DNA from 3 places in the Ochrobactrum vermis genome. Region 3 is predicted to be linked to each of the others. Evidence: predicted binding sites of a transcription regulator. Region 3 holds the regulator's gene; each other region holds the start of a gene.
The links. Region 3 encodes LexA, which represses DNA repair genes until DNA is damaged. Its sites were predicted from a motif close to TGTTCNNNNTGTGTTCNG; they were not measured.
Positions count from the first base shown of each region.

Region 1 (4,364 bases), 850 kb from region 3:
ACCGAGAATGGACATCATGGCTGGCGTAACGATGAAGCGTCCGCCATCATAAGCGCCATCCGGACGGTTGCCCGACCCCGGACGCCAGGCAAGCGCCGGGCGAATGAGATCGGCAAGACGTTCCAGAATATCGATGCGCACGGCACGACGGCCCAGCACACGATAACCTGCCAGACGGTAGAACATCGGATCGAAAGCCGGATCGACAACGACCGAGGTACGGCCGGCAGCCAGCACATTCACGACATCGCCATAACCGGCGCGTTCGCGGCCATCGTTCTTCAGGGCCCAGAGCAGCGTGATGAGACCAGCCGGAGCAGGCTTCAGCAGCATGGGCATGAAGACATGATAAGCGCCGAAACGTACGCCGAGACGGCGAAGCGCGGCGCGCGAATCCTGATCGAGACCACGCACTTCCTCTGCCACATCGCGGCGCGGAAGAATGCCAAGATTCTCGACGATCTGGAATGCAAGACCGCGCGTCATGCCCGTCAGGGCATCGGCGGCTGCCAGATCGGTGAGCGGCTTCAGAATGGTTTCGATATGATGAGCTACGAAGCGTTCGATGCGCGCGGCAACCTTGTCGCGCGCCGCTCCGGTAAGCTGTTCGTCGGCCAGGATCACCGCGCGCGGCTTCAGCAGCTCATCGCCCGCAACCAGCGTTGCGACCGTTGAACCAACCCAGCGCATAACGCCATCCGAGCCCAGTGCGAAATCGCCATTGGGAGCTGCGGCAAAGCGCTCCGCACGACGTTCAAACTCGGCGGCCAGCGCCTTTTGTGCAGCCGACTTCACCGCCTTGGCGTCCGGCCCCTCGGCCTGAACGTCAGCGGTAAAACGGAATCCTTCCAGTTGCCCGACATTGTGGCCTTCGACAATCACGTCTCCGGCCGGGCTGATTTCTGCTTCAAGCATGGCATTCTCTCTCAGGCGCCTCATAAGCACGCTTGTCCTGCGGTCTACAAAGCGTTTCGTCAACCTTTCATGCAGCGCGTCGGACAATCTGTCCTCAATTTCGCGCGTCTTTTCCTGCCAGTGTGTCGGATCGGCAAGCCATCCCGGCCTATGCGACACGAAAGTCCAGGTTCGAATTTGCGCCACCCGATGCGACAGGGTATCGATTTCCCCCTCTGTGCTATCGGCGCGGCGCACCTGTTCGCTCATATAATCTTCATCGACGCTCCCTCGGCGGACAAGATCCTGATAGATGGTTGCAATGATATCGGCATGCTGCGCCGGCGCGATCTTGCGATAGTCGGGCAGCGCGCAGGCGTCCCACAAAAGCTCGATCCGTGCCGGTGTCTTTGCGAGCCGCACAATCTCGTCGTCTTTCGACAAATTTTCAAGCGCTTGTTGATCGACGGCTGGCAAAGCTTTGGCCAACCCTTCGACCGGTGCGGGTGTTTCCAGAGAATATCGCAGAGAATCGAGCGATGAAAAGTCAAAACGCGCCGTGCGCCATTGCAGAACTTTCACCGGATCAAAATTATGCGCTTCCACCCGTTCGACCAGTTCTTCGTCGAATGGATGCACCTGCCCGGTCACGCCGAACGTACCGTCACGCAGATGTCGACCGGCGCGTCCAGCGATCTGCCCCACTTCGGCAGGCGTGAGATCGCGGAACTGATAACCGTCGAATTTGCGGTTCTGCGCGAAGGCGACATGATCGACATCGAGATTGAGCCCCATGCCGATGGCATCGGTCGCCACCAGAAAATCGACATCACCTGACTGGTAAAGCTCGACCTGCGCATTGCGCGTCCGCGGGCTGAGCGCTCCCATGACGACGGCAGCACCGCCGCGCTGGCGGCGGATCAGTTCCGCAATCGCATAAACCTCATCGGCAGAAAAGGCGACAATAGCCGAACGGTTCGGCAGGCGCGTGCTCTTCTTGGAACCGGTATAGGCCAGATGCGACAGACGCGGACGCGTCACCACATTGATGCCGCGCAAGAGCTTTTCCAGAATGTTGCGCATGGTGGCAGCGCCAAGCAGGAGCGTCTCCTGCCGCCCGCGCAAATGCAGGATGCGGTCGGTGAAAATATGACCACGCTCAAGATCACCAGCCAATTGCACTTCATCGATGGCCACGAAAGCCACGTCGGTGCGGCGCGGCATGGCCTCGACCGTGCAGACGGAATAGCGCGCACCGGGCGGCACGATCTTTTCTTCTCCCGTCACCAGCGCGACATTGGCCGCACCGACCCGTTCCACGACGCGGCTATAGACCTCGCGCGCCAGAAGGCGCAACGGCAGGCCGATCATGCCGCTTCCATGCGACAGCATTCGTTCGATGGCGAGATGGGTTTTGCCGGTATTGGTCGGCCCTAGCACCGCAGTCACGTCGCGGCCACTCAAGGTCAGCGGCAAATCATGGGCAGGGAGTTGGTTCATGCCAATAATCGGATTCCCGGTACAAGCGCCCGTCGCGGGCTGGATGCTGGTTCTTGCGATAGCACTATACGACCTGCACCGAAAGCGCTCCTGTTAAGTTTCAGTATGGACGAGTTACCAACGTTTCGACGACCGATGTGCAGCCGGTCAATAACTTGTTGATTAACAATTGGAACGACTCTGGAACGAATCGGCGACGAATCGCTGACTCCGGAGTTTTCGCCTTTTGTTCACGGCAACATATAGTGATCGTAACACAAAAGCCCACCATATAATGAATCGGATGTTCCGCTATCCTGTCTTCTCCTGACGCAAAAGGCTATGGCTGTTAACTTTTGGCAAAAGCTGTCAACAGGCTGTTTCAACGGCAGCGGGATTCTTCAGAAAGTCTTAATGATTACTGATAGTTCGTTCACGTCGAAATGAATGAAAGTCCAATTTTCATTAACCTTCAGGCCAAAGCCGGAACGAATCGGCGACGAATCGGTGATCTGCAAAGTTTCTCTATTTGTTCTCACTACATCTGGTAGTCAGTGACCTTGGTACGCCATAGAAAATCAAATCCGAACTGACTTTGACAGTCCTGTCTCCGGTTTCGCGTTAACTTTTCCGGCAATTCCATCATGCCGACGATACCGATTTCAAACGTCTCATTGCGGAAACAAAAAGGCGGACGGAGCTTATTTCTCCGCCCGCCTCAAGGCTTGCTATGGAAGGTTCAGTCGCGCTCGACACACAGAGCGACGCCCATGCCGCCGCCGATGCACAGCGTCGCCAGACCGCGCTTGGCATCGCGGCGCTTCATTTCGTAAAGCAGCGTGGTCAGCACGCGCGCACCCGATGCGCCGATCGGATGACCGATAGCAATTGCGCCGCCATTCACATTGACGACATCTGCATTGAGACCGAGATCGCGCACGACAGCGCAGGACTGTGCGGCAAAGGCTTCATTGGCTTCGACAAGATCGAGATCGCCGACGCTCCATCCCGCCTTTTCCAGCGCCTTCTTCGTTGCCGGAATCGGGCCTGTGCCCATGATCGATGGATCGACGCCAGCCGTTGCCCAGGACACGATGCGCCCAAGCGGCTTCACGCCGCGCTTGGCGGCTTCATCCGCGTCCATGAGCACGACCGCCGCTGCTCCGTCATTGAGGCCGGACGCATTGCCTGCGGTGACCGTACCTTCCTTGTCGAAGGCTGGCTTCAGCTTGGTCAACGCCTCCATCGTCGTACCCGGACGAATATATTCATCAGCCGAAACAACGATATCACCCTTGCGGCCCTTCACGATGAAGGGAACGATTTCATCCTCGAACCTACCGGTGCTCTGTGCCGCCTCTGCCTTCTGCTGCGAGGCCAGAGCGAATTCATCCTGATCGCTGCGGGTTAGTTGCCACTGGCGGGCAATATTCTCAGCGGTGATCCCCATGTGATAGCCATTGAAGGCATCGATCAAACCGTCCTTCAGCATGGTGTCGACCATCTTGAAATCGCCCATTTTCACGCCTGACCGCAAATGCGCGCAATGCGGCGCCATGGACATGGATTCCTGGCCGCCCGCCACGATGATCTTGGCATCGCCGGAAAGTATCTGCTGCATGCCGAGCGCAACCGCCCGCAAACCGGAACCGCACAGCTGGTTGATGGAAAACGCTGTCGTTTCCTTGGGGCAACCGGCATCCATCGCCGCCTGCCGCGCGGGGTTCTGCCCCTCGCCTGCCGTCAGCACCTGTCCAAGAATAACCTCATCTACATCCGTCGCAGCGACACCGGCACGTTCCAACGCGCCTTTGATGACCGTGGCGCCCAGTTCATGCGCCGGGACATTGGCAAATGCACCGTTGAAAGCGCCGACTGCGGTGCGGGCCGCGCTGGCAATGACGATGGCTTTCGGATCGGACATTCTTTCCTCCTTGAAATGTTGCGCAACAGAAAGACCAAAATTCAGGCCTTGGCAAGCTTTGCCGTGC
Region 1 covers NZ_PCOC01000001.1:2,360,153-2,364,516, forward strand. The annotation lists gene CQZ93_RS11750 (helicase-related protein) at 1-2,394, opposite strand, end outside; gene CQZ93_RS11755 (acetyl-CoA C-acetyltransferase) at 3,113-4,297, opposite strand.
Region 1: the regulator LexA is predicted to act here: its motif matches at 2,565-2,582, upstream of CQZ93_RS11750 (helicase-related protein).

Region 2 (4,364 bases), 1.0 Mb from region 3:
AACTTTTCTCCACTGTCACCCATTTCAGTAGTATCGGAACGACGAACAAAACGCCGCTCCACTTTCCAAGGAGATAGGAAAATGAAAAAGATTGTTCTTGCTGCCGCTGCCCTCGCTCTTAGCGCCGGTGCTGCCTTTGCTGAAAACCCGCGCGTTGGCGAACCTGCCGATCTTTATGCAAACGACCGCACGCCGGTTGCTTCCCAGAAGGTCGACTACACCGCTCCCGCTTCGATCGGCCAGTCCTCATTCCAGGACGGTTCGGCTCATCGTTTCGGTGACGCATCGCCTTCGAGCTACCAGAACTAAGCCTTTCCTCAAGGCTTAAGTGCAGGGCGTCATCAAAGCCTCCCAGCCGATGACGCCACGATGAATTTCAAAGCTGGATATCCTTCCAGTCATTCAGCTTCCCCAGTTATCTCCCCGATGGATGGCACGGTTGCCAACCGGGAGCCCGGAAAGGCTTCTATGCCATCCGAAGGGGCGATTTGTTTCACTGCATTTGTGCGACGTCAAATGCTCCCATTTGACTGCAAAATGCTCCAGAAGGATTACGAAAATGAAAAAGTTTGCTCTTGCTGCTGTTGCCGTTGCCCTTAGCGCCGGTGCCGCTTTCGCTGAAAACCCACATGTCGGCGAACCTGCCGATCTCTATGCAAACGACCGTACGCCGGTTGCAACCCAGAGCCAGAAGCTTGACTACACGGCTCCGGCTTCGATCAACAAGGCTCCGGTCTATCAAGATGGTTCGGCTCATCGCTTTGGTGATGCTTCGCCTTCCTCTTACCAGAACTAATCTGGCCAGGACTATTTGAGTCAGTATGCCTGACAAAAAAGGCGAAGCTTCCAGCTTCGCCTTTTTGTTTTGGTCAGTCTTCGTTAGGCGGCAGAATGAGGTGTTTAAGGCGAGTTGGTCGCAAGCGCTGCGGAAGCTGATCAAACGCAACGCCATCGAGCAGCAGCGGCTTTACCACGTCCAGGCGAACCAGAAGACCAGCATCCAGTGTCGCCTTGTGACCGAAGATTTTGCGGACCGTCCCGAAGCCACTGTCTTCCGGCAGTGAAAAACGCGCGGCGTCGCCATCGTTTTCCATGTGGCGGCGGAGGATCTCCTCCCATCCTTCCTGCGGGATCGCTCCCGGCTTTAAAAGCAGAACCCACGGCGTGCGAATTTCATCGAGCGCGGTTTCAATATCCATTTCGGCATAAAAGGCGCAGCCCGCGCCCAGCGCAACGAGAGCGGTTTCATCCGACGATCCTCTGTCGACGACCGTGACACGGCGCAGCAAACCCTCCACGACAGCCGGCACTAGTGCCGAAAGCGTATGGGCCAGCGCTCTTTCTGAATTCAGGGTTTCGATGACGACAGACAACATGCGCGCTTCATATATCAAGAACGTGTGAACGGGAAGCTATCGCATATATGTTCTTGATTTGTTCTATTTCTTGCGATAGGAATAGATTCATCAGAACAGAGTCGCATGGCTGCACGGCACGCGCAACAGAACAGTTTCCAGCCCCGAAAGGGTGTCCGGTTTGCTTTCGTCGTGACTGTACAACGCCAGATGTTTCCACTCAGGGAGACGAAGATGGAAGTGATCCAGCAGGCAGATATCATCAAGCAGGCCGACAGGGCTGCCTTCGGTAGCGGGCGCGCGGATCACGCCAATGCGATGATTGGCGAGGCTGGCTTGCGCATCGACCACGCCCGGCGGCGCGGACGCGGCGCGGGCATCAATCCAACCGGGCGTTTCGAGCCCGCGACACGCCATGACTTCGATGACGGCTGGACCACGCTTGAAGAACTGCCGCCATTCAAGACCGATGTGCAGATCGAAAAGCCGCGAACGATCATCACCCGCAATGACTCGCCCGACATCAACTTCGATCGCTCGATCAATCCCTATCGCGGTTGCGAACATGGCTGCATCTATTGTTTTGCGCGGCCGACCCATAGTTACATGGGGCTTTCAGCCGGTCTGGACTTTGAATCCCGCCTGTTTGCGAAGCCCGACGCCGCGCGCCTTCTGGAACGCGAACTGGCCAAGTCCAATTATCAGCCGAAAACCATCGCCATCGGCACCAATACCGATCCCTATCAGCCGGTCGAGAAGAAATGGCGCATCATGCGCGAAATTCTCGAAGTGCTGGAGGCTGCCAATCATCCAGTCGGCATCGTGACGAAGTCTGCCCTGGTCGTGCGCGACATCGATATTTTAAGCCGCATGGCCGAAAAAGGACTGGCCAAGGTCGCATTGTCGGTCACGACGCTCGATGCCAATCTGTCCCGTACGATGGAACCGCGTGCCTCGACGCCGACGCTGCGGCTGCAGGCCATCCGCAAGCTGACCGATGCGGGCATTCCGGCATCCGTCATGATGGGCCCGGTCATTCCGGGCATCAACGATCATGAGATCGAACGCATTCTGGACGCAGCCTATGCGCAAGGTGCGCGTGAGGCAGGTTATGTTCTGCTGCGCCTGCCGCTTGAGGTCGCGCCTTTGTTCAAGGATTGGCTGCTGCGCAATTATCCGGATCGCTATCGCCATGTCATGTCACTGGTACGCTCCATGCGCGACGGCAAGGATTATGATGCCGAATGGGGCAAGCGCATGCGCGGCACAGGCCCCTACGCATGGCAGATCGGACGTCGTTTCGAAATTACCGCACGCAAGCTCGGCTTCAATGCGCGCCGCCTTCAGTTGCGCACCGACCTGTTCGAACCGGTCGAAAAGGGAGGCAAACAGCTTTCCCTGTTCTAGAGCGCATTTCCTTAAGCTGGAAACAGGTCTGGGCCGCCCACCAATGATCGTCTGCATGTCTGCCGGTCCATATATTGCCATGGTTGATTGAGTTTCCGTCTGCCTTTTGATCAGACGGAAGGGCTACCTGCTTTCACGCCACCATCCTCGAGCAGGGCCCTTGCGGAGAATCGGAAGCAATGCGAGCATTGCCGCCAAATGAAACGCTCGACTTCTGATTCTCCGCTCCTCTTTGATATCCCCCTCGCGCCTGACTTTTCTGAAGAGAAAAAGCTGCTTTCGCGCGGACTGAAACATATTGCCGGCATCGATGAAGCCGGACGCGGACCCTTGGCCGGTCCCGTGGTTGCCGCTGCGGTCGTGCTGGACATCGATAATCTTCCGGACGGTCTGGACGATTCCAAGCGACTTACGGCTGCAAAACGGGAAGCGCTCTACGAAACCATTCTGGCAAAAGCCATCACCGTTTCGGTTGCAAGCCTCAGTGCACGCAGCATTGATGGAAGCGATATCAGGAAGGCAGCACTCGAAGCCATGCGTCGTGCTTCTGTCGGCCTGACCTTGCAGCCCTGCCATGCGCTGATCGACGGGCGCGATGTTCCACCGGGACTGCTCTGCCCTGGCTCGGCGCTCGTCAAAGGCGATCAACGATCCATTTCAATTGCCGCTGCCTCCATCGTCGCCAAGGTAACACGTGACCGCATGATGATACGCGCCGGTGCAGCCCATCCACCCTACGGGCTGGAAATCCATGCGGGTTACGCGACCGTCAAGCATCGCACTGCCATCGAAACGGCTGGCCCCGTTCCCGGCATCCACCGCTACACTTTCGCGCCCATCAAAGGCCGCTACAGCGCTTAAACTTCACACAGTCGCCAGCTTGGCAGCGAAGCCGAAAAGCAGCGCCGCAAAACCCCAGCGCTGGACCGTCTGTATTGCGGGATACCGTTTGAACAGGTTGCCAAGCGACGACCCCGTGAAAGCGTAAATCGCGTCGAACGACAATCCCACCACTGTCATGATAGCTCCCAGCAACGCGAACTGGAGCGTAATGCTGCCATTCTCCGGGTGGACGAACTGCGGCAGCAGGACCGAACAGAAAAGCAGCGCTTTCGGGTTGAGCAGATTGGTGAGGAGACCCTTGCGGGCCGAAGCCAGATAGGAACGGCGTTCGCGCACGCCTCCAACCGCATCCACAGTCGGCAAAGGGTGGCGCAGAATGCCAATGGCAAGCCAAACCAGATAGCAGGCGCTTACGATCCGGACGAAATGGAAAGCCATGGGAAAGGCGTGCAGAAGCGCAGCCAGACCAAAAGCGGCAAGAGCAACATGACATGCGCGTGCGATTGCAAGGCCCGCGGCTGCCGCAAGCGCATGCGCCCGGCCCTGTGCCGCGCCGGTCTGGAGAAGCAGAAGCATGTCTGGTCCCGGAATAAGAAATGCAGCAGCCAATGCGCCTGCGTATAACCACATCTCGCCCATCGATATCGCCCACAAAAATGATACCTGCCTGACCGCTGCGCGAAACGTCCGATAAAAGAACGCCGCGAAGCAGCAGAATATCCGAAACTATCCGGTGATGGATGCGCATTTCCTTGCGAT
Region 2 covers NZ_PCOC01000001.1:482,324-486,687, reverse strand. The annotation lists gene CQZ93_RS02270 (hypothetical protein) at 82-309, shown strand; gene CQZ93_RS02265 (hypothetical protein) at 560-796, shown strand; gene CQZ93_RS02260 (glycosyltransferase family protein) at 870-1,376, opposite strand; gene CQZ93_RS02255 (PA0069 family radical SAM protein) at 1,590-2,762, shown strand; gene rnhB (ribonuclease HII) at 2,961-3,623, shown strand; gene CQZ93_RS02245 (LysE family translocator) at 3,627-4,244, opposite strand.
Region 2: the regulator LexA is predicted to act here: its motif matches at 1,425-1,442, upstream of CQZ93_RS02255 (PA0069 family radical SAM protein).

Region 3 (4,364 bases):
GTCGCTGTCGACATCGAACCGGATCAGGCACTACCCGGTTTGCGCGTTCGCGCAGTCGCCAAGCTCAAAGGACGCACGGGCGTGGAAATGGAAGCCCTCACCGCCGTTTCCGTCACGTGTCTTACGATCTATGACATGGCCAAAGCCGTTGACAAACATATGGAGATCGGCGGCATCCGCGTTACCAAAAAAAGCGGCGGTAAATCAGGTGACTGGAAAGCCTGAGCCGCTGAACTTTGCTCTGGATCAATTCTTCCAGACAGGCTTTATGCTCTAAACGGGCCAACAATTCAGTTCGAGAGGAAACGCAATGTCCCTTCTCCCGGTCGATGAAGCACTGGCCCGCATCCTGAAATCCGCGGAACCGCACGGCACAGAACAAGTCGCTTTGTCCGATGCGGGTGGACGCGTGGTTGCAACACCTGTGCTCGCACATTTTCTCCAGCCGCCCTTCGACGGGTCGGCGATGGACGGTTATGCCCTGATCGCGCCCGACAACATCTCTTATCCTGTTGAGTTCGACGTAATAGGCGAATCGGCGGCGGGCAATCGCTTCGAAGGCGAATTGGGGATCGGACAGGCGGTTCGCATTTTCACCGGAGCGCCACTACCCAAAGGCACAGACACAATTGTCATTCAGGAACACACCGAGCGTTCGGGTAACCGGCTCACTGTTCTCGAAGGAATGGAGCCAGGACGGCATATACGCCGCGCGGGCCTCGATTTTTCGCCCGGTAACATCGTCATTTCGAGCGGACGTGAGCTGGATGCCGCCGCCTTATCGCTAGCCGCTGCAAGCGGGAACGCGAAAATCGACGTATTCCAAAAACCCAAGGTGGCAATCGTTGCGACCGGTGATGAACTTGTCGCACCGGGTGAAACACCCGGAAAGGACCAAATTGTTGCGTCGAACAGTGTGGGAATCGCCGAAATCATAAGGCGGTCGGGCGGCAGCCCTGCAGACAAGGGGATCATTCCGGACGATCCTGCCAAAATCGAACAAGCAATAGCAGACAGCCTGCAAAGCGGCATCGACATTCTGGTTACGATCGGCGGCGCGTCCGTCGGGGATCGAGATTTTGTGCACGGCGCGCTTCAAAAATTGGGAGTCGATCTCGATTTTTGGAAGATCGCCATGAGGCCGGGCAAACCACTGATGTACGGACGCATCGGTGTGAATGGCAAAATTGTGCATGTGATAGGCTTGCCCGGTAATCCTGTTTCGAGCCTCGTCTGCAGTCTAGTTTTCCTCCGTCCGCTTGTCGCCAAGCTGGCCGGAACCAACCTTGATGCCGACATCCGGCCTGCGAAGCTTGGTGCTTCCCTACCTGCAAATGACCATCGCCGCGATTATATCCGGGTTACAATCGAATCAACTCCGGATGGAACGCTGATCGCGAAGCCATTTCCGGTCCAGGATTCGTCCATGCTCTCGGCTCTCGTCGGCTCAAAAGCACTTCTCATCAGAGATGAGAACGCGTCCGCTGCCTCAATCGGCGACGATTGTCGCGTCCTTATGCTGTAGATCAAAGACAGATTCCGGCTTTTCTAATTATGAGAGAAATCATATAACTAATTATAATATATATATTATATCGCTTCTAATCTAAAATTTCCCACCAATGACGCTCTCGTGTCAAAACGTTCCGCCCATTCTCACTCGGAGCGTTAATGGATTTAAAACCATTGCAGAACAAGACTGGAACATATAGTGTTCGTTCTGGTTTTGTTTTTCTCAATTCTTGGTCGGGAGGGTGTCGCGCATGTTAACCCGTAAACAGCACGAGCTTCTGCTGTTCATTCACGAACGTCTGAAAGAAACAGGCATTCCGCCGTCTTTCGATGAAATGAAAGAAGCACTCGATCTGGCTTCAAAATCGGGTATCCATCGTCTGATTACGGCTCTGGAAGAGCGTGGTTTCATCCGCCGCCTGCCGAACAGAGCACGTGCGCTTGAGGTTTTGCGCCTGCCTGATTCCATCGCACCGGGGCTCAATGCGCAAAAGAAGTTCGCCCCTAGCGTTATCGAAGGTAGTCTGGGCAAAGCGCCGCCGCCGCCCTCACCGGGACGCCCTGCCCCTGTAGCTACGAATGACGACACGTCCGGAACTGTATCCATACCGGTTATGGGGCGGATTGCTGCCGGCGTGCCCATCTCCGCGATTCAGAATCAAACCCATTCCCTCAGCCTTCCGCCCGAAATGATCGGCGCGGGCGAGCATTACGCTCTTGAGGTCAAAGGCGATTCAATGATCGATGCCGGAATTTTCGACGGAGACACCGTCATTATCAAGCGTGGCGAATCCGCAAATCCAGGTGAAATCGTGGTGGCGCTTGTCGATGACGAAGAAGCAACTTTGAAACGCTTTCGTCGCAAGGGAGCATCCATAGCTCTTGAAGCCGCTAATCCGGCTTACGAAACACGAATATTCGGACCTGACCGTGTTCGTGTGCAGGGTAAGCTTGTCGGCCTGATCCGCCGCTACTAGAGCATTTCCAACAAAAGAACGAAGCGGCTTTACGTAGGAAATACGTAAGGCAAAGAGATCGAGCGGATCCATAGTTCATTTTTAATTGGAAGCGTTCGAGAATCATTTGCAGCGATTTGCTTCGTCGTCGGCGTCTGATGTGCAGCTCGCTGCGTTTTTGACAGCTCGAGATTTGGACTTGTACTCACGTTCGGGCAAGCCGCGCGCCGGACGCGAATGGATGCGATGCAAATGCCAAGGACGGCTTGGCGTATCGACTGCAAATGTTATTCGGTTATCGTGTTGCAGATCAGATATCGCCTGCCCGACGTCTGGTTTTATTGTTTCGGACGAAACTATCGATAAAGCCTGGAAAGCTTGGTTTGGTTCTGGTGCTTTCCCGAGTCTGATTTCCACAGCTCCCTTCAGCGCCAGATCGCGTTTACTGATGCTCAGAGTTTTGGAACGACCGCACGACGCGTTTTTGCCGGGAACCGCGAGAATAACCACATCGCCGATATTGCAGGCTATCTCTTGCATTGCGATGTTTGCCGTATAGGCAAGTGTGCGACCATCGCGCAGATTGATCGTGCACAATCCATCTTCGCATTCAAACCCATTCCCACCCGTTCGTTTCTTGTTTTTGCCTGATGGCGGCACGATAAACTCTTCTATCAGATAAGCGGTTTTCCAATTATCGATCGTAAATTGCGAGGGGCGGTTTCGATTGATCGCGAACCTGCCATCCGCCAATCGGACGCCTACCAGTTTGGCATCCTCCGATATTACGATATCGGGCAAAGGCTCCCTGATGAAAACAACGAGCCCAACAGCAATGAACGGAAGCGCCAGTACCTTCAGTCTGGTAGACAGAACAACAGCCAGAACGAGCGCAATGGTCCACAGAACGAGAGTGAGTGCCGGCATCGTCCCCGGATTGCCGTCGGGGGACCATGCCGCAACAAGGGCGGCAATATGCCTGACGGTGAAAATTCCCCACCCCATGATCTGCAAAGGCACCCAGTCCAGTTGCAGCGGCATTAGCACGAGACCGAAGACAGCGAACGGCATCACGAGGAGCGCTATTACGGGCTCGGCTAGAACGTTGCCAAGCAGGCCTAACGGTGCGGTATTGTTGAAATGATAAGCAGCAAAAACTCCGCTGGCCAGTCCGGCAATGACTGAAGTGGCGGCTGCAGCCGTGATCGGTTTCAGGATTCTTCCAGCAAAGCCATGGGTGGTCCTGCCACGCTTTTCCTTACCAATCTGTCTGCTCGCGCTGCGCTCACTCCACCAGGCATAACCGGCAATCAACGCGGCTGTGGCTGAGAAAGACATTTGAAAACTCGGCCCCAATATCTCGTGCGGCGAGATTGCGATCATGGCGATAGCTGCAATCGCCAGATTACGCATGCTGATGGCAGCTCGATCCACCAGCAATGCTCCGAGCATGATCGAGATCATTATATAACTACGTTGTGCGGCGACATCCGCACCTGACATAGCAAGATAGAAGGTACAGCTTAGCAGAGAGAGAAATGCCGCATACTTCTTCACAGGATGCCGTACACTGAAGGCGGGAAACAGCGCGAAAAGTGACCGCAACGTCAGCATGACGACCCCGGCGGCTAGTGCCATATGCAAGCCGGAGATCGACAGAATATGCGCTAGTCCCGCTTTGCGCAGATCTTCATTGGTCTGCTCGCTGATCCCTGCACGCGTACCTGCTACGAGCGCAGAAGCGACACTGCCATCCTCCCCACCAATCACCTCTTCAATCCGTTCCGAAACCCGAACGCGCAGCATGGCAATCCACTGAGAAATTTCCGCAGTCAGTTCATCTGGCGGAGAAACCGGCGTCGCTTTGGGGATTCCGAGAAAAAAACCATTGGCACC
Region 3 covers NZ_PCOC01000001.1:1,505,225-1,509,588, forward strand. The annotation lists gene moaC (cyclic pyranopterin monophosphate synthase MoaC) at 1-225, shown strand, start outside; gene CQZ93_RS07445 (molybdopterin molybdotransferase MoeA) at 311-1,525, shown strand; gene lexA (transcriptional repressor LexA) at 1,764-2,489, shown strand; partial or broken gene CQZ93_RS07455 (ComEC/Rec2 family competence protein) at 2,592-4,364, opposite strand, start outside.